Regions from separate parts of the Shouchella oshimensis genome, predicted to be linked through region 3. Evidence: riboswitches for the same ligand, from Rfam matches in the RefSeq annotation. Region 3 holds a riboswitch; each other region holds the start of a gene.

Region 1 (4,928 bases), on a different contig from region 3:
TTTGAACAAAACTGGAGCTAACTCGTTTTTTTTATGAGGAAGTTCGGTTATAATGAATGCAGAATCGAACAAGTTGATGGAGGGGTTATAACATGAGCAACAAATTACCAGCAGAACTTAAATATTCAGAGGAACACGAGTGGGTCAAAACTGAAGGAGAGAAAGTCCGTATTGGTATTACAGACTTCGCTCAGTCTGAGCTTGGAGACATCGTGTTTGTTGAACTACCAGAGGTTGGCGATGAAATTGAAGCGGACGAGCCGTTTGGCAGTGTTGAGTCTGTAAAAACCGTTTCTGAGCTGTATGCTCCTATTAGTGGAAAAGTAGTTGAAATTAACGAAGAGTTAGATGATTCACCTGAATTCGTTAATGAATCACCATATGAAAAGGCTTGGATGATTGTTGTTGAGCCTAAAGACTCTGCAGAAGTTGAGAAGCTTATGTCTGCAGACGAATACAACACAATGATTAGCGAAGATTAATCGAATGTTAAACCCATCAAGTGCAACTTGCCTTGATGGGTTTTTTTAGTGTTTCTTGTACTTAAGTCTTCTCATCTTAACAGACTTCGTATATGATTACTTAGGGTAGCGAAATAAGAACGGGTATAGGTGAGGGCAGATGGCTCAATTTGCAAAAGAATGGTCGAGTAAATTAAAAGGCTATAACAAAAATATTCGTCTATTCCTGATAGCGTCTTTTTTGCTTAATGTAGGAATGGGCATTTTTATGGTAATTTATAATTATTATATTCGTGAGTTGGGTTTTTCGGATGATGTGAATGGACGCGTGATCGCAATGCAAGCCACAGCAACAGCTATTGCACTTCTGCCAGTTGGACTCTTAAGTGATCGGCTTGGTCGAAAGCGGTTAATTGTCATAGGTTCTGTGGCGGTTATGCTTAGCTTAATTTTAAGAAGCATTGGCATTGCAGAGGACTTATTGATAATAGGAGCCTTTGTCACAGGATTTTTTATGGCTTTTATTCAAGTCACGGCTATTCCACTTCTTGCTGAGAATTCAAGGGAATCTGAGAGAGTACATCTATTTAGTCTAAATGCAGCATTTATGATGGCGGCAAATGTTATCGGAAATTTGCTTGGGTGGTGTGATGACAGATGCCCTACATAGCCTGTTTCAGATAACGATGCTTAATAGCGTGAGGTTTACATTATTAGTAGGTGTATTCATTGTCTGCATTGGGTTATTACCACTTTTCAAAATCAAAGAAGAACGAAAGGTACAAACGATTCAAACGAGACGACTGTCAGGCTTTAAGCAATTAGCTGAGAAAAAAGATTCTTTAAAATTAATTCTTCTATTTGCTATTGCTAGCATCTTAATTGGGTTTGGATCAGGCTTGGTAATCCCGTATCTTAACCTTTATTTCACGGATCGCTTTGACATTAGTTATTCTTTAGTAGGTATCATTCTTGCGTTAGGACAGGCGATGACGGCAGTTGCCTTACTAATCGGTCCGAGTGTTGTTAAGCGGTTTGGAGAGGTAAGGGCAGTGGTCATTTTACAGCTTGGTTCTCTGCCATTCCTTCTATTATCTGCTTACACCGAAATTCTATGGCTAGCAGTGATTGGATTCCTGTTTAGACAAGCGTTAATGAATGCAGGAAACCCTATTCATTCTGCCCTGATGATGCGTTTGGTTGATCCATCTATGAGAGGACTTGCCAACTCACTTGGTCAAATGGTTTTCCAATTAGGTTGGGCAGTAATGGGACCTGTCTCAATGGGAATTGTGTTGGCATATGGTTCGTACACTGGCTACGCGATTGTTTTTTCGATTACAGCTTGTCTGTATTTAATCGGGTCCATTTATTTCTATTTTGTATTTGGAAGACGTCAGAAAGATATTCCAGCACCACTAGTTGTTGAAAAGAATTGACCAAGCTACAATAGCATGCTATGATTTTCCCAACTTAGCATAAAATCTAACATAAAAATTTAATAACTCTTATCGAGAGTGGCGGAGGGACTGGCCCTTTGATGCCCGGCAACCACGGAACTGATTTCGGTTCTGCAGGTGCTAAATCCAAGCAAAGTGATGATTCACTTTGAAAGATGAGAGAGGGATTAATATAAACCTTCTGCTTATCTGCGGGAAGGTTTTTTTCTATATAGTTTAATAGAAAGTGAGGATTACAAAGTGATTGTATTAAAAGGATTACAAAAAATATTTGAGCTAAAAAGTGGAGCAGTGACGGCTGTAGATGGAATTGATTTGACCATTGAAAAAGGCGGGATTTTTGGCATCATCGGATATAGTGGTGCGGGAAAAAGTACACTGATTCGCATGCTAAATATGTTAGAGCGCCCGACTAGTGGAGAGGTCAAAATAGATGGACGAGACATTTCTAAATTAACAACTAAAGAATTACGAAAATCACGCCAGGAAATGGGTATGATTTTTCAACATTTTAATTTATTATGGTCGCGCACTGTATATGACAATATTGCCTTCCCTCTTGAGATTGCTGGTGTGAAAGGTGAGCAACGAGACAAGCGAGTTAAAGAATTGATTCAGCTAGTTGGACTAGAGGGTCGTGACAAAAGCTATCCTTCACAACTGAGTGGTGGACAAAAGCAACGGGTAGGGATTGCAAGGGCATTAGCCAATAATCCAAAGGTGTTGTTATGTGATGAAGCCACATCTGCTCTGGACCCTAAAACAACTGAGTCGATCCTAGACCTTTTAGTTGATATCAATAAAAAACTAAACCTTACCATTGTGCTTATTACACATGAAATGCATGTCATCCGTAAAATTTGTTCAGAGGTAGCGGTTATGGATAATGGTCAGATCGTAGAAAAAGGACCAGTCCTAGATGTATTCCGTCAGCCTAAAGAAGAGATGACAAAAGAATTCTTAAAACAAATTACAGAGCAGGATGATACGGAAGAGACAATCCAGGAGATTCTAAGTGAAGCGGGATCAGGAGATGTTGTTCAGCTCACTTTTTCTGGTACAAGTGCAGAGCGTCCTTTGATCTCTGAATTAATCCGTACCTTCCAAATTGATGTATCGATTCTTCACGGGAAAATTACCAAGGTTCGAGGTGGATCTTACGGTACATTATTTATTCAAATCACAGGTGATGAGTCGGAAAAGAAAAAAGCATTAGATTTTATTATGACCAAAGAGGTTGAAGCGGAGGTGTTACGCCGTGCTTGAGACACTATTTCCTAAAGTTAGTTGGGATCGAATGTGGGATGCAACAGTTGAAACTCTCTATATGACGGGAATTTCACTAATTGCCACATTTATTCTTGGTATTCTACTCGGTTTACTGTTATATTTAACTGGTAGGGGAAATCTATGGGCGAATAGACCGGTAAATGCGGTCATTGCAGCCTATGTGAATATTACACGATCGATCCCATTTGTTATTTTGTTAATTCTCATTATTCCTTTAACCAAATTTCTTGTTGGGACCTTTCTAGGTCCAACTGCAGCACTGCCTGCGTTAATCATAGGGGCTGCTCCATTTTATGCACGGATGGTTGAAATCGCACTGCGTGAAATTGACCGTGGGGTTGTGGAAGCTGCGCAATCAATGGGAGCTTCTTCTACAACAATTATCTTTAAAGTGTTATTACCAGAGTCAACACCTGCACTTATTTCAGGGATTACAGTCACTACAATTGCGATGATTGGTTATACAGCAATGGCTGGTATTGTAGGTGGCGGTGGTCTTGGAACACTTGCTTATCAAGAAGGGTTCCAGAGAGGGAATAGCGATGTAACCTTGGTGGCAACAATCGTAATTCTACTGGTTGTATTTATCGTCCAGTGGATCGGCGATTTTTTCACATATATTACAGACAAACGATAAAAAGAGATGGGGGAAAGAGACATGAAAAAATTCTTAGGTACGCTTGGAACGGCAGGTCTTGTACTAGCACTAGCAGCTTGCGGGACATCAGGTGATGAAGACAGCAACAACGGTGACACTGGTAGTACTACAGGCGGGGACACACCTGCTGAAGAGGAAACAACAACCCTTAAGATTAGTGCGTCAAACACACCTCATGCTGAAATTCTTGAGGAAGCAGCTAGTACATTAGAAGAAGAAGGAATTGAGCTAGACATTGTTGTCGCTCAAGACTATGTCATCCCTAACATTGCTTTAGATGGCGAAGAAGTGGACGCGAACTTCTTTCAACATCAGCCTTATCTAGATCAACAAACAGAAGAGTTTGGCTATGACTTTGCAGTAGCTGGAGCTATTCACATCGAACCTTACGCATTGTATTCGTCTCAATATGACAGTGTGGATGAGATTCCTGATGGCGGTACGATTATTTTCAGTAATAACGTGGCTGAAGAAGGACGTGCTCTTCATTTGCTAGCTCAAGAGAACCTTATTACACTTGCAGATGGCGTTGGTTATGAAGCGACACTAGATGATATTGAAGAAAACCCGAAAAATCTTGAGTTTGTGAACAATGTTGATCCTGCATTGCTTCCTCAGGCGTACGAAAACAACGAAGGAGACGCAATCATTATTAATGCAAACTATGCACTTGAGATTGATCTTAATCCTACAGATGATGGTTTAATCACTGAGTCAGGTGATTCTGATAATCCATTTGCCAACTTAATCGTTGTTCGTGCTGGTGAAGAAGATCGTGAGGATATTCAAAAGTTAGTTGAGGTTCTTCACTCTGAAGAAATCACAAACTTTATTAATGAAAACTATGAAGGTGCGGTTGTACCAGTAACAGAATAGCAACATAACAACATGTAGCACACCAAATTAGGTGTGCTATTTTTTTCGCATAACTCCTTATAAATAAGCTCATACTACTGGCATACTAAGCTAAGTAGAAGGGGTTTGAGAGAGATGGATCAACAGCAATCCCAGCAAGATAATACAATACAAGAGGCACTTCATACGTACAAAGAGGGATTA
Region 2 (4,928 bases), on a different contig from region 3:
ACACGGATTACAGTCTAAATGTAATGGTGCTGAATTTGAGTAATGACTATGATGAATCAAGCTATAGTGGCGTCCACTATTTTGACACCTTCACTTATGATGGTGCGGTATATGGAGTATGGGCATTTGAGGAAGGAACGTTTGTAAATAATGGTGATGGCGGATATGATAACTGGGCCTTTTATGGTTGGTTTGACCGCGATGGTGGAACGGTAGAATTTCATCTACCATAGAATGTGATGGCGAGATGGGCGAAATGTCCATTTCGTTTTTTTTTTATGTGTTGTGAGCGCGTCTTGCTTGGAGAAGAATTGTTCTTGATGAGTATGGGAGAAGCTTGGTGAAGAGGTTCTGGTCTTAATGGAATGAGTGATGCGCTTGGCAAGGAGGTTCTGATCTTAATAAAATCATATTTCATCTTAATAAAGTAAGAGCCCGATTTGTCTTGTTATAGCATGGATTCGTCTTAGTAAAACCTACCACAGCTTGATGAATTTTAATCGATCCAACTTTTAATCCTTTGCGCCATTTAGATTTTCTAATAATAACCAATATGTATTTTTCAACAGAAACCCTCGAACCTATGTTACATTATAAGCTGACAAAGGTTAATAGAGGTGTAAATATGGAAATGATTGCTGGCAGAAATGAACCGTGCCCGTGTGGCAGCGGAAAAAAATATAAGAAATGCTGTATGAACAAGCAGCAGGTAATAGATATCAATCAAGCTCGTGAAGAACGTATTGCGCAACAAAAACATCAGCTGACAAAAAAGCTACAAGCTTTTATGGATAAACAGATTACATATAATGAATTTTTAAAGCTACAATCAGAGTTTCATCAGCGCTCTAAAAAGCTTGTGCCTGAACAGATTGAAGAAGGGTACGTTAATTTCTGGCTTAATTTCTTTCAAATCCATAAAAACGGCTTAACCGGGATTGATTGGTTTTTGAAAGAAGAAGCATATAGGCTGCAAGCGGATGAAAAAAACTTAGCAGAACAATGGAGTACTCTTAAACCAAGAATTGTTCAAGCTGTAAATGAAGAGAATAATCAGGTTGTTTTCCTTGATGTCTTTACGGAAGAGACATTTAAAATGGCTAAGGATACCGAGAACCTTCCGACCTTCAGACCTTGGTATGGAACGCTAGGGCTTGTTGAATTTTTTGGAGATACACCATTATTTAATGGAATTCGAATCTTTCAAGGGCCGGATCATGTTGACCGTAGCGTAGAAAAAGTGAATCAGCTGGCAACTGAACATGATATCGCAGTTGTAGATGTATTGATTCAATATTTCCCTGAAGTTTTAGGATCGCTTTTAGAGAAGGAACAGAGACCTGACTTGGAAAATCAACAGTCAAATGCTCTAATTACTTTTGAAGCGCCTGTTACAGATGTTCAGTCGTTTGCAACCTTACTTAGAGATAAGGATGAGTTTGTTGTATATGATTGGCGTGAGGAGCACAAGCATTTAACTCAAGCGGAAAACTGGGCAGTGTACAAGGATAGTATTATAGAGAGTGAAGTATTAATGGCAGAAGCTGTTGCGACTCTCGAATTTACTAATGATAGCTTAAAGTACATCACTTATAAGAAAGAGAAGGCTGTACAATTCCGAGATTTATTAAATGATTATCCTCAATTTGTGGGAGACGTTAAAGAATCAACCAGCGGCAAATTGGGCAGTGGAATGGCATTTTCAAATAACTTGATGCAAATGACAGGAGAAGCGCCTGAATATTTCCCGCTTTATGCACAGCGTGCTAAGGATATGGACTTAGATCAACCTATCCCAGCACTAGGTCAGAATAGTATTTATCAACTAATTGATCATGGTCAATTTGAAGAAGCAGATCGTTGGTTTAAACAAATTGAATTTAATTTGTATGATCAAGTGATTGCTAAATATAATGATATCGACTTTACTTTTGATATTAATCCATTTAGAAAAGATGCGGGGCTATCACCTTCTCCATTTGTTACAGGTCAAGAGAATCGTGACTCAAGCATAAAGCCAATTTATTATCATGATAATCAGTTTTTGTCAGTCAAAAAAGAAGATATCAACACGTATGAAGATCTAGGCTTTAGTCCAGATTCGATCGATGCCTTTTACCACGATCCTATTCTTAGCTTTTTTAAGGAGAAAACGGATGGAAAAGGCGCAAATACGGTAAGGAAATACCGAATGAGTCTTTTTAATATACGTTACTCATTAGAAGTGCAAAAGGTAAAAGATTGGTCAGACTGTACCAAGGAATTTTGGAAAAAACATCTGTTAATTGATTTATTTGAAGATGTGGTGATCAGTCAGACACAGGTGAAGGATCTTCTAAGTACAATAAAAATGTTCACAAAGTGGTTGGATCAAAAGCATAGAACTGCCATTCATACTGATGCATCAGCTGTTTGTGCAGAGCTTGAAGCGTCCTTAATTGAAGCTGTTCAGGTCTATAATTTTACAACGGATTCAGGGCGTTTTTCACTACCGCAATTCCAAAAAGAGATTGATCCAGAAGCGGTTGGCGGTTTATATAAGATTCAAGATGTGAAGGAAGATAGAGTTGAGGTTAAATCGATTGATAGTAAGCAGAGTATATCGATTACTTTGCCGAAAAAAGCACTAAGCCAAGTGCATAGTGGATTGATTTTAGAGGCAGTCATTTCACAGGATGACAACAATCAGCCGATACTTAAGAAACTACTTAATGCGTATCCAAAAGAAGCAATAAGTTATCTATAGGAAATAATTAGTTCTTGTCAGATTCAGCGTGATCTGTTATTGTTTTAACACAACAACATATTCTTATTAAGAGGAGCAGAGGGACTGGCCCTATGACGCTTCAGCAACCCCGCCACGGCGGAAGGTGCTAATTCCTGCAGGTTAAATTCCTGGATGATAAGAGCTGAATGACTTACTAAACCATTTCAACCCTCTTATTCAAACGAATAGGAGGGTTTTTCGTTTTATTAAGTTTTTAATTAGGGTTTGGAGCATGATATCGGTTTCAAAACCAAGTATGTTTATGTGTGTAGTTATATTTAGTCGGAAGGCGGGTAGACCATTGATTGAATTTAAAAATGTAAGCAAAGTTTTTAAAACAAAAGAACGAGAAGTTAAAGCACTTGATGAAGTAAACTTCCGAGTTGATAAGGGACAGATATCAGGCGTCATTGGCTTTAGTGGTGCCGGTAAAAGTACATTGATTCGCAGTGTTAATCTGCTAGAACGACCAACAGATGGCGAAGTGATTGTGAATGGACAAAGCTTAACGTTGTTAAAGGGTGGCGAACTGCAGAAGGCTAAGCGCAACATCGGTATGATTTTTCAGCATTTTAACTTACTGCAGTCTAAAACAGTGTTTGAAAATGTGGCAGTTCCTTTACGTCTTGTGCGAACTCCACAAGCAGAATTAAAAAAACGTGTAAGAGAATTACTGGATTTTGTAGGTCTATCAGATAAAGCAGATAGCTACCCAGAACAGCTTTCTGGTGGTCAAAAGCAACGGATTGGTATTGCCCGTGCATTAGCATCTAATCCAGCTGTCCTGCTATGTGATGAAGCGACATCTGCTTTAGACCCGGAAACGACCAGTTCGATTCTTCAGCTTTTAAAGCGTGTAAATGAGGAATTTAACGTAACAATTTTAATCATCACACACGAAATGGGTGTCATTCGAGAAATTTGTGATCGGGTTGCGGTTATGGAAGAAGGAAGAATTATTGAAGAAGGAACGGTTCTTGATATCTTCTCTAAACCACAGCACCAGACAACCAAAAATTTTGTTCGATCTGTATTTAAAGATCAAATACCGGCAAGTGTACGAAAAATCCTTGAAAAAGGGTCTGAACAAATTAAAATCTACAAAATCGAATTTATTGGGGAATCATCAGGTAAACCGCTTTTGTCTGAGCTTGTTAGGAATTTTGATGTTGATGTTAATGTATTGTTTGGAAACATAACGGAGATCCAGGATACCCCTTTCGGTAGCTTAACGGTGGAGTTGCAGGGAGATCCAGGATCACTTGAATCTGCGTTTCGATTTATTAAGGAGAAAGAACTATTGGTATCGGAGGTGAAGCTAGATGCTTGAAAGTTTACCCGAGTCCATTAGACCAAATATTTCAACGGACATTTTGCTTACCTCTTTATATGAAACATTGTATATGGTTTTCCTATCGTTAATTTTTTCAGCCATTTTAGGCATTTTGCTTGGGGTTGTGCTTGTGGTTACACGTAAGGGTCATATCCTTGAGTGTGCCTGGGTGTTTAATATATTAAATCCCATTATTAATGTTTTGCGATCCATTCCATTTATTATCTTGATGGTTGCTATTATTCCGTTTACCCGACTTATTGTTGGAAGTGCTGTTGGCATGGAGGCAGCTGTTGTACCACTTGTTGTGTATGCTGCACCATACATTGCACGGTTAATTGAGAACTCGCTTTTAGAAGTGGAGCCTGGCATTATTGAAGCGGCTGATTCAATGGGTGCCTCCAAAGCGCAAATTATCTTCCGCTTTCTACTACCGGAAGCAAAGGGTTCATTAATTCTTAGTATTACAACCGCAACAATTGGTCTCGTTGGTGCTACCGCTATGGCTGGAGCTATCGGAGCTGGTGGGATTGGAAATGTAGCTATCACTTACGGCTACCAACGTTTTGACGATGCCACTATGGTGATTACAGTCGTGCTGCTAATTGTTATGGTTCAAGGTTTGCAGTCGCTTGGTAATATACTCGCAAGAAATTCTAGAAGAAGATAAAAAGAAAAGGTGGAGAGAGTTCATGAAACAATCATTTAAACTAATCGTAGCAGGACTTGGTGTCTAGCATTAACAGCATGCGGGCAAGGAAATGATGATAGTACAAGTGGAGATACAGAAGGATTCAGCAAAGATAATCCGGTAGATGTGAAAATTGG
Region 3 (4,928 bases):
CCATATACTCTCTTTCCTTCCTCGGCATACCACTTGATAAACGCATTCGCATAACCAATCTCGCCAGAAGCTTCTTTTAAAGGTTTACCTTGCTCTTCAGTCATCGTTTTTGCAAGGTCTTCTTGATTCTCCTCAATTAAAGCATGCCATTTTTCTAGAAGAGCACTTCGTTCATATGCAGTCTTCGCTGACCATTCGGGAAAAGCGCCGTGCGCAGCATCCACTGCGGCCTTCGCCTCCTTCTCTCCTCCTTTTGGAACTTGATCTACTGTTTCTCCATTTGCAGGGTTCACAATGTCGATTTTTTCTAGCTGTTCACCAATCCATTCGCCATTTATATATAAATTCATAATCATTTTTCCTCCTTGATTGCATCTTTCATATACTCTTCCTGTTTTCGAATCAATTTAAACCAACTAATAGATCATTTCACCAAGAGGCCCATCATCACGAATGATTGACTGAATCCCATATACGGAAATGGGGAAGTAGGTAAATCCATATACATACGCCTGTAATTCATACAAATCAAAAAACAGGACCAACGATTTATCTGCGATGTACCATTTTTGGTCAGCTGTAATGCCTGTAAATGGGTTCAATAAATCAAGCTGTCTTGCTTTAATTTGTGCCTCGATGATCTTATTTAATGGTTGTGTGTAATTAACACCACCCTTAAACAAGTCACCTAAGCTGTAGATTTTTCCGTTAGCTGTATTCATGGTTAGTGTTTCTTGTACCGTCATTCCGTGAGCGCCGCCGCTATAATAATATAATCGGTTCATCAGGCTAAGAATATTCCGTTGATTGTTTTTGATTTCGTAGCCTCCTGTTAATGTTGTATCTTGAGGCGGCTCGTAATAACCAGAATCCTTAATCATTTTATGAACTTGCTGATTAATCGCTTGGTTTAATTCATGCTGAATATGTGGGGTTGGTAAACCCGTTAGTTCAGGGTAAAAAATATCAAGCCTTGGAGATAACATATGACGAGTGACAATTTGAGTAGGCAAGATCGAGGTGTTCATGCATACACTTCCTTTTTTAGTTTTTATAGAAGTCTATGCAAAAGAACCCACTGATAGCAGCGGGTTCTTAAAATGATCTTATTCAGGTGAAGTAACAAGTTGCTTTCGTGCTTGTTTTGCAGCATCAACCATGACTTGTAGAGCTTCTACTGTTTCTTTTTCCTTACGAGTCTTCAAACCGCAGTCAGGGTTAATCCAGAATAATTTTGGATCAAGTACTGATAGTGCGCGACTAATATTACGATCGATCTCTTCTTGTGCTGGCACACGTGGACTATGAATATCATAGACACCAAGACCAATGCCTTTATTATAGGTAAAGTCTTCAAACGCTGAAATCAGCTCACCATGACTTCTGGACGTTTCAATTGAAATAACGTCTGCGTCCAAAGCATCAATGGATTCAATGATCGCTTGAAAGTCTGAGTAGCACATATGAGTGTGAATTTGTGTTTCTGGTTGCACAGTAATCGTTGATAAACGGAAAGCATCAACTGATTGTGTGAGATAGGCTTGAGATTTACTTTCTTTTAGCGGAAGCCCCTCACGAATGGTTGGTTCATCCACTTGGATAAGATTAATTCCTTCTTTCTCTAGCTCCTCTACTTCCTTACGCAAAGCAAGCGCAATTTGGTTGACAACTTGACCTTCAGGAATATCAGTACGTGGGAATGACCAATTAAAAATTGTAACCGGTCCTGTTAGCATACCCTTAACCGGACGTTTTGTTTGTCTTTGTGCATAAGCCGTTTCCTTTACGGTCATCGGCTCAACAAATGCAACATCACCATAAATAACAGGTGGTTTTACACAACGTGAACCATAGGATTGGACCCAACCGAACTTTGTAAATTGGAAGCCTGCAAGTTTTTCACCAAAAAACTCAACCATATCCGTACGTTCAAACTCCCCGTGAACTAGTACATCAATATCAAGATCTTCTTGGATCTTAATCCATTTATCAATTTCGTCACGAATAAATTGCTCGTACTCAGCTGATTCAAGCTCGCCTTTTCTCCACTTCAAGCGTTGTTGACGGACTTCCTTGGTTTGTGGAAAACTACCGATTGTTGTAGTTGGTAGAAGTGGTAGCTGATACTTTTCTTGTTGTAGACGAAGACGTTCTGGTGCATCAATTGAACGTGTTGGCACTGACTCTCCAACTTCAGCAAGTAGCGCACGAACCTCTTCATTATTTCGACTAGACGAATCATTTAATGCTTTAACTGCTGCAGCGCTTGCTTCTAAAATCTGCTCGTCGCTTGTATCATTGGCTACATTCGTTAAAGCCACTAGCTCTTCAAGTTTCTCATCAGCAAACGAAATTCCTGATTTGAGTATTTCAGGTAATTCCTCTTCAAGCTTCACAGTAACTGGGACATGTAGTAAGCTACATGATGGTTGGAGTATCAATTGGCCCTCTCCAACGACTACAGAAAGCTGATCAACTATTTCTTTAACTTCCTTTAAATCAGCTCTCCAAATATTACGCCCATCAATGATTCCCGCAGCTAAAATTTTACCAGTTGGCAATCCGAATTTAATTACTTGTTTAAGAGATTCGCCAGCATCATGGACAAAATCTAAACCTATTCCTTGTACAGGTAGGTTGACAATAGCCTCGTAATCATCCACTGCTTCAAAGTACGTTTGTAGTAAAATGTTTAGCCTTGGAGCAGCGACGTCAAGCTGTGCATATACCTCTTGTAACAAGTCTAATTCAGAAGATGTTACTTGCCCATTTAAAAATGGCTCATCAATTTGTACCCACGCAGCATCCGCAGCTTCTAGTTCTTGTAGTAGCTGTGCATACAACGGAATAAACGAACGAATCAGTTCCTGCTCTGATAGGTCTGTTTGATTTTTTGAAAGCTTCACAAAGCTAACTGGTCCAAGTACAACTGGTTTTGTATCAATATCTAACTCAGTTTTCGCCTCTTTATATAAATCCAACACACGATTATGTACGAGTGATGTTGGTGCTGAAGTAATTTCAGGTACGATATAGTGATAGTTAGTGTTGTACCACTTTGTCATTTCAGATGCGACTGCTGAATCGGTACCACGTGCGATAGCAAAATACGTATCTACATCTACTTCGCCGCCGTTGTATTCAAAACGATCTGGTACTAGTCCAAATGAAACGGCTGTGTCTAATACATGATCATATAGACTAAAGTCACCTACTGGAATTAAGTCAATCCCTGCCTCTTTTTGTTTCTTGATGTTAGAAAGTCGAATGTCTTTAAGAGAATCAAGTAGCTCAGTTTCAGAGATGTTTTTCGCCCAATAGTTCTCTAAGCTTTTTTTCCACTCTCTTTTTTCACCAATTCTTGGATATCCAATGTTTGAACTTCTTACCTTTGGCATGTTCTCACTCACTCCTCATATAGTCTCTCAACTTAACAAACTCTAATCACAAACCACCTAAGCAGATCACTCCAAGGGAATAGAAAATGCCTCCTTCTATTAAAAGAAAGAGGCATTGAACAATCTCAATAAACGTTCCCCTTATCTTTCAAAGTGTTTCCACCTTGCTTGGATTTAGCACCTTTTCATTTTCTGAATGGTTGCTGAAGCTTCATCGGGCCAGTCCCTCCGCCTCTCGTTATAAGAGCATTTCACTATGTTATGTTGAATTGAATCTACTTTAGCATGAGATAATCCTCTATGTCAAAACAATTTTGAAAGTTTGCTCTTATTCGTCATTATTTGCATTCATCCTATAACTTGTGGGAAAATCAAATAGCTTTACTATTAATCTATGAAAGGTGTGAACCTATGAGCGAGGAACAAACTACTCAGCCTACTTATAACACAAGGGCTAAAGTAGGACTCATTTTAGGACCATTGCTATTTCCTGGCATACTTTTTAATCCCGTCCAGTCAATTAGAGCATGCACCTAGATTTGTACTTGCTATTACTCTTTTAATAGCTACATTCTGGGTTACTGAAGCCATACCAATGGCTGTTACATCATTAATTCCACTAATTGTTATTCCATTAGTTGGAGCTGCGGACATTGATACTATTGCCGCATCTTACAGTAGTCCGACAATATTCATGTATGGTGGAGGCTTTGTTATTGCGATTGCGTTGCAAAAATGGAACCTACATAGAAGAATTGCCTTAAACATAATTGATATGATTGGAACCGAGAGTCAACGGATTATTCTAGGGATTATTATATCAACAGCATTTTTATCATTATTTGTATCAAACGCTGCAACCGCTTTAATGATGCTTCCAGTTGCTCTCGCGTTGATCTCAGAGGTAAAAGAAAAAGAAATTCTAACTGGTAAAAGCTTAAGTCATTTCTCAAAAAGTATATTACTAGCTGTTGCCTATGCCGCAACAATTGGGGGGCTTGCTACTTTAGTAGCGGCTGTACCAAATGCCATTTTTGCTGAAATTGCGAGAACGCAGCTTGATCGTACTGTTGCTTTTTATGAGTGGTTACTCTTTGCAGGACCAGTTGCGTTGCTTATTCTGATTTTTCTATACTTCTATCTGACAAAAATGAAATTTAAAGTTGATTCAGGTAGTCAGAATCAAACGATTGATTTCATTAAGGAAGATAAAAAGAGTCTTGGGAAGATGTCTAGGGATGAAATTTGGGTTGCGATAATTTTCGGGATAACTGTGTTTTTATGGGTTTTCAAATCACTTGTATTCCCAGAAAACATCGCTGCTAATATGCATGATGGAGCCATCTCTATTTTTGGCGCCGTATCCCTTTTCTTTATACCCAGCACTAAAAAAGGTGAAAGAATATTAGAATGGCGCGACCTAAAAGAGCTACCGTGGAATGTGTTAATCCTTTTTGGTGGTGGACTAGCCCTTGCATCTAGCTTTGGAGCTTCCGGTTTAAACGACTGGATTGGCGACACGCTACAATT
Region 4 (4,928 bases), on a different contig from region 3:
GGAAGCGTCGAATGCCTCCAACTGTGCCTACTACAAATGCTTTTTGTTCTACAGCCTGTTTTGCTAAGGCAACTGCTCGTCGGTTAATTTCAGCCGTTTTATCTTCTAAACCATATTTACTTAGTTTTAATCGATTGGCAGCATACGTATTGGTTTGTATAACTTCTGCACCAGCATTGAGATATTCCTTGTGAATAGAGACAATGACTTCTGGTTGACTGATATTAATTTCTTCAAAGCATTGCTGCTCGATACCTCGTTCATATAGAAGCGTACCCATAGCCCCGTCTCCAACTAATATGTCATTTTTTAAACGCTCTAATAAATCCACATGTATCTCCCCCCGCTTTATTGTTGGCTCGCACCTACTTAACAGCTGAAAAGGCTTGCTTCAAATCATCGATTAGATCTTGACATCGCTCAATTCCAACTGAAAAGCGAAGTAATCGATTATCTACTCCATTAGCAATGCGGATCTCTTCTGGAATATCTGCATGTGTTTGTGTAGCTTGGATAAGTCATTAAGCTTTCTACCCCACCTAAACTTTCTGCAAAAGAAATTAATTTGAGATTTTGAAGGATTGGATTAATCCATGTTTCATCACCCACTCTAAATGAGATCATTCCTCCTCTTCCTGGATAAAGAACCTCTTCTACTTCAGATGATTCTTCTAAAAAACGAACAATTTCCTGAGCGTTTTGTTCATGTTTTTCCATGCGTAGTGCCAATGTTTTCATACCTCTTACAACTAACCATGAATCAAACGCTGAAAGGGTAGCTCCAATTCCGTTGTGAAAATAACCAATTCTTTCAGATAACTCCTGGCCTTTTGAAACAATTAAGCCCGCAATAACGTCATTATGACCACTTATGTACTTAGATGCGCTATGAATGACGATATCCGCTCCTAAAGCAATCGGCTGCTGAATAATTGGTGTGTAAAACGTATTATCCACGATTAAAAGCAATTGGTGTTTTTTTGCAATCTCTGCAAGTTCTGAAATAGACGCTTCTTGCATCAAAGGGTTTGTTGGTGTTTCAATAAATAATGCTTTTGTTGCTTGTGTAATCGCTGCCTCAAACTCGACTAGATCACGAGGATCTGAATAGTGGAATGTTAATCCCCAATGATTCCATCCTTCTTCAAATAATCGATACGTTCCACCATAAAGATCTTTCGAAGCAAGGATTTCATCTCCGTTTTTAAACAGTGAAAGGACTGTTTGTACTGCAGCCATTCCTGAGCTGCATGCAAATCCTCTATCTCCAAGTTCTAGTTCAGCAATAGCATTTTCTAATACTTCTCTAGTCGGATTCCCTGTTCTCGCATAATCATATCCCGTTGATTCCCCAATACCTGTATGTCGGTAAGCAGTAGAGAAATAGACAGGAGCATTTACCGCACCCGTTCGATTGTCGACACGATTCCCAATTTGAACCAACGTTGTTTCCAGAGCTCTTTTACTCATTTTAATTCCCCCATCACTTTTGTAAAATAAAAAGCACCTTTCTCGTCATAAGAGAAAGGTGCTTATCAATTCCATATAAGCTTCCTCTTATCTTAGCAGCTATAACTGCCGGATTTAGCACCTTGCCGCAATTTGGCTTGGTTGCTGAGACTTCGCAGGGCCTTTCCCTCCATCTCTCTTGATAAGAATACATCATTTAATTTTGAATATTCACTTTAACATACAGGACATTTTATAAAAAGGCAAGACTTTTTTATCATGTCTCTAGAGATGCTTCTATGTTAAGACGATCTTCATTACCACATACACATCGTTTAAATCCTGTCTCATATTCACCATTCTCGTTCAGCCTTCCGCGGAGAATATACTTTTCTTTGCAATCAGGACAGCGAATGACAATCCTATACCGTTCTTCTGACATGGTTTAATTCCTCCTTATACGTGGTGATTGTTGATCTAGCCTCCGAGCGAGTTTAATTTTGTAAATTGCAAACGCCCAAAGCATCAGCATGAAAGGAATTATTCCAAACAAAACATAGTGATCAAATAAAAAAACAATGTAATCATATGAACTATGTAGGACAATCGGTATACCTAGGGACAAGGTTAATAATCTTCTTCTGTTTGTTGGAAGGAGCTTGGCATTTCCCATATAATACCCCATGATTATGCCAAACAATGCATGACTTGATACAGGCATTAATGCTCGACCTACCGCTGTTTCAATACCATGAGCTATTAAATAAAAGATGTTTTCCATCGTCGCAAAGCCAAGTGACAACGACACTCCATACACAATGCCATCATTCCTACGATTAATCGTACCATGCCTGGAAAGCGAAGATATAAAGGATAAACCACTTAAAAAATTCCTCAGTAAATCCATATAAAATAAGAGCTTGCTGCCATTCTTCAGGAAAGACCTTTTCCTCAATAAAAGCATATTGTAAAACCATCACAGGAAAAACAACAATATTCCAATTAAAAACGTTCGAATGATTGTACCATGTAACTTTCGCCGATAATCAGTCTTCAAATAAAAATAGGTTAATAACCCAATTGCAGGTGCTATTGCAGCCGTTAGCAACGAAAACATCTACAACCTGCCTTTCCACAAAGTACAGGTCCGTTGCACACATTGCTTTGCACCCTACTCATTACCGGAACCTGACTTGAACCTGTTCATTACATTCAATAAAACCATTATATTCCTATCTGTTATGCTTTTCAAGAAAAAGGCTTTAGTGTTTAAACCCTAGGTTCACATCAGACTCAGCAGCTAACAGCACCAACGTTTTGATACGTGCTTTTTTACTATCATAATCTGAACCTAAAATAACTCCCTTTTGCTCTAGATCATGTGCACTGCCTTCATATTCGTAAGTTGGGTACACCTTTCCTTCTTCAGCTGATGTCGTCATAACAACTGTTTTTCCTTGAGATATTGATTCATTAAGGACATTCACTAAATGTGGGGGGACTTGTCCACGTCCTACACCTTCAAGCACAACCGCATCTGAATTTTGTAGGATACTCTCAAGAATCCGACTGTGCATCCCAAGATAAATCTTAGCAATTGCCACATCCGGCAGCTTTTTTGTAAGTACGTACGTGTCTCGATGAATTGGTTTTTGATATAAGAAAATTGTATCATTATCAATAATACCTAAATAACCGAATCCAAATGCATTAAAACCCTGAATATTCGAAGCATGTTCTTTTTTGACGTATCTCGCTGCAAAGATCCGTTCATTAAATACAACAACCGTTCCAACTTGCTTCAAGTCATCATGACAAGCAGCATAGACGGCATGTCGCAAATTAATAAAAGCATCACTGCCTAATTGTTCAGGACCGCGCTGTGAGCCAGTCACAATCACTGGACGATCGTCCGTTATCACTAGATCAAGAAAATAAGCCGTCTCTTCTAGCGTATCTGTACCGTGAGTTACAACAACCCCTGAAACATCTTCATCACTAAATGCAAGTTCAACTTCTTTTTTTAATTCCAACCAATCATCTAGCGTAATATGAATACTAGGTTTTTGCAACATAGACCGAACAGTAACATGAATATCACTTGGAAGCTGACATAAATCTGCTAGCTCTTCGCCCGTAAGTTCACCAGCTACTAATTTTCCATCTTCATTCTCAGTACTTGCAATCGTTCCACCAGTTGTAATTAAAATTACCTTTTTCATTCAACCAACCCCTCATGTTCGTTTGCAAGGATATCTACTATTCTTGAGGCTATCCCACTACCGTGCCAACGCCCGTTTTCAATAAAAATCTCATTGGCGTTATTACCAGCAGCAATTACCCCTGCAATAAAAAGCCCATCAATATTTGTTTCAAACGTATCCGGATTATATTCTGGTCTTCCAGTTCCATCATCAACATGTACACCCATGCTTTTAATAAATTGATGATCAGGGTGATATCCGGTCATTGCAAAAACGTAATCTGCTTTTACAGACTTAGATTTTCCCAATACTGTGTAGTTTACGTCTGTGCTCGTTATTTGAGTTACTTCTGCTTGAAATTCTAGAGTGATTTTATTGTTCTTCACGAGAGATACATACTCTGGCAAAATCCACGGTTTTACACTAGCAGAATAATCATCGCCACGATATAGTGCTGTAACGTATGCCCCTGCTTTTTCTAGCTCAAGAGCAGCATCAATGGCAGAGTTCTTCCCACCTATAACAACAACGTTCTGCTTAAAATAAGGATGTGCCTCTTTGAAATAATGATACACATGTGGGAGATCTTCTCCTGGGATATCCATATAATTAGGCGAGTCATAATAGCCAGTAGCAATAATAACAAAAGCCGCTTCATACGTCTGTTTATCCGTTTTTAAAACAAATCGTCCATTCGTTTGTTTTGTCACTTCTAGAACCTTTTCATGGGAGTGAATACGTAGGTTTTTACGTTCTGCTACGCTTCGATAATAGGCTAGTGCTTGATTGCGATGTGGTTTTCTTTCTTCAGTCACAAACGCAACATCACCGATTTCTAATTTTTCACTTGTACTAAAAAAGGTCTGATGAGTTGGATACTTGTAAATCGAACTCACAATATGATCTTTTTCAAGTACGAGTGGTTTTAAGCCTTTATCCTGACAAGCTATCGCTGCCGCTAACCCACAAGGCCCACCGCCAATGATAATTACCTCTTCTTTTTTCACCAAAACCATGCACACTCCAATCCTGCATAATAAGCGAGATGAGCTGTTCTTTTCAACTTCTTAATATGCCGCTTTTTCACAGAAGAAGTATAGCATATTCTGTATAGGCCATGCAGGTATTAGGGTCTAATAAAAAAACAGCGGAATCAGGAGACTCCACTGTCTTTTTGCTGCTTTAAACTTCTATTTAAACCCAACCTCTAAATCTTGACGCTTCCGCCATTTTGCGAACGCCGATCATATAAGCTGCTAATCTCATGTTAACTCT

The links. Region 3 has a riboswitch for S-adenosylmethionine ahead of metE (5-methyltetrahydropteroyltriglutamate--homocysteine S-methyltransferase). Riboswitches for the same ligand answer to the same signal wherever they lie in the genome.
Region 1: it holds a riboswitch for S-adenosylmethionine, as region 3 does, so the genes downstream of both, NDM98_RS08485 (methionine ABC transporter ATP-binding protein) here and metE (5-methyltetrahydropteroyltriglutamate--homocysteine S-methyltransferase) in region 3, are expected to answer to the same signal.
Region 2: it holds a riboswitch for S-adenosylmethionine, as region 3 does, so the genes downstream of both, NDM98_RS18655 (methionine ABC transporter ATP-binding protein) here and metE (5-methyltetrahydropteroyltriglutamate--homocysteine S-methyltransferase) in region 3, are expected to answer to the same signal.
Region 4: it holds a riboswitch for S-adenosylmethionine, as region 3 does, so the genes downstream of both, NDM98_RS01465 (methionine biosynthesis PLP-dependent protein) here and metE (5-methyltetrahydropteroyltriglutamate--homocysteine S-methyltransferase) in region 3, are expected to answer to the same signal.

Annotation. Positions count from the first base shown of each region.
Region 1 is NZ_JAMQJY010000001.1:1,578,628-1,583,555, reverse strand. Features, by position in the region: gene NDM98_RS08500 (arsenate reductase family protein) at 1-21, shown strand, start outside; gene gcvH (glycine cleavage system protein GcvH) at 93-482, shown strand; gene NDM98_RS23940 (MFS transporter) at 622-1,131, shown strand; gene NDM98_RS23935 (MFS transporter) at 1,082-1,900, shown strand; SAM riboswitch class I at 1,967-2,083, shown strand; gene NDM98_RS08485 (methionine ABC transporter ATP-binding protein) at 2,162-3,187, shown strand; gene NDM98_RS08480 (methionine ABC transporter permease) at 3,180-3,848, shown strand; gene NDM98_RS08475 (MetQ/NlpA family ABC transporter substrate-binding protein) at 3,870-4,745, shown strand; gene NDM98_RS08470 (carboxymuconolactone decarboxylase family protein) at 4,860-4,928, shown strand, end outside.
Region 2 is NZ_JAMQJY010000003.1:244,429-249,356, reverse strand. Features, by position in the region: gene NDM98_RS18665 (stress protein) at 1-233, shown strand, start outside; gene NDM98_RS18660 (YecA family protein) at 626-2,746, shown strand; SAM riboswitch class I at 2,807-2,909, shown strand; gene NDM98_RS18655 (methionine ABC transporter ATP-binding protein) at 3,069-4,097, shown strand; gene NDM98_RS18650 (methionine ABC transporter permease) at 4,171-4,770, shown strand; gene NDM98_RS18645 (MetQ/NlpA family ABC transporter substrate-binding protein) at 4,918-4,928, shown strand, end outside.
Region 3 is NZ_JAMQJY010000002.1:220,159-225,086, forward strand. Features, by position in the region: partial or broken gene NDM98_RS15550 (NAD-dependent succinate-semialdehyde dehydrogenase) at 1-350, opposite strand, end outside; gene NDM98_RS15555 (DUF3298 and DUF4163 domain-containing protein) at 417-1,028, opposite strand; gene metE (5-methyltetrahydropteroyltriglutamate--homocysteine S-methyltransferase) at 1,107-3,398, opposite strand; SAM riboswitch class I at 3,537-3,645, opposite strand; partial or broken gene NDM98_RS15565 (SLC13 family permease) at 3,810-4,928, shown strand, end outside.
Region 4 is NZ_JAMQJY010000001.1:243,267-248,194, reverse strand. Features, by position in the region: partial or broken gene NDM98_RS01470 (bifunctional homocysteine S-methyltransferase/methylenetetrahydrofolate reductase) at 1-331, opposite strand, end outside; partial or broken gene NDM98_RS01465 (methionine biosynthesis PLP-dependent protein) at 366-1,470, opposite strand; SAM riboswitch class I at 1,555-1,658, opposite strand; gene NDM98_RS01460 (hypothetical protein) at 1,727-1,891, opposite strand; gene NDM98_RS01455 (PrsW family glutamic-type intramembrane protease) at 1,895-2,356, opposite strand; gene NDM98_RS01450 (hypothetical protein) at 2,426-2,566, opposite strand; gene NDM98_RS01445 (asparaginase) at 2,712-3,671, opposite strand; gene NDM98_RS01440 (YpdA family putative bacillithiol disulfide reductase) at 3,668-4,660, opposite strand; gene NDM98_RS01435 (Glu/Leu/Phe/Val family dehydrogenase) at 4,848-4,928, opposite strand, start outside.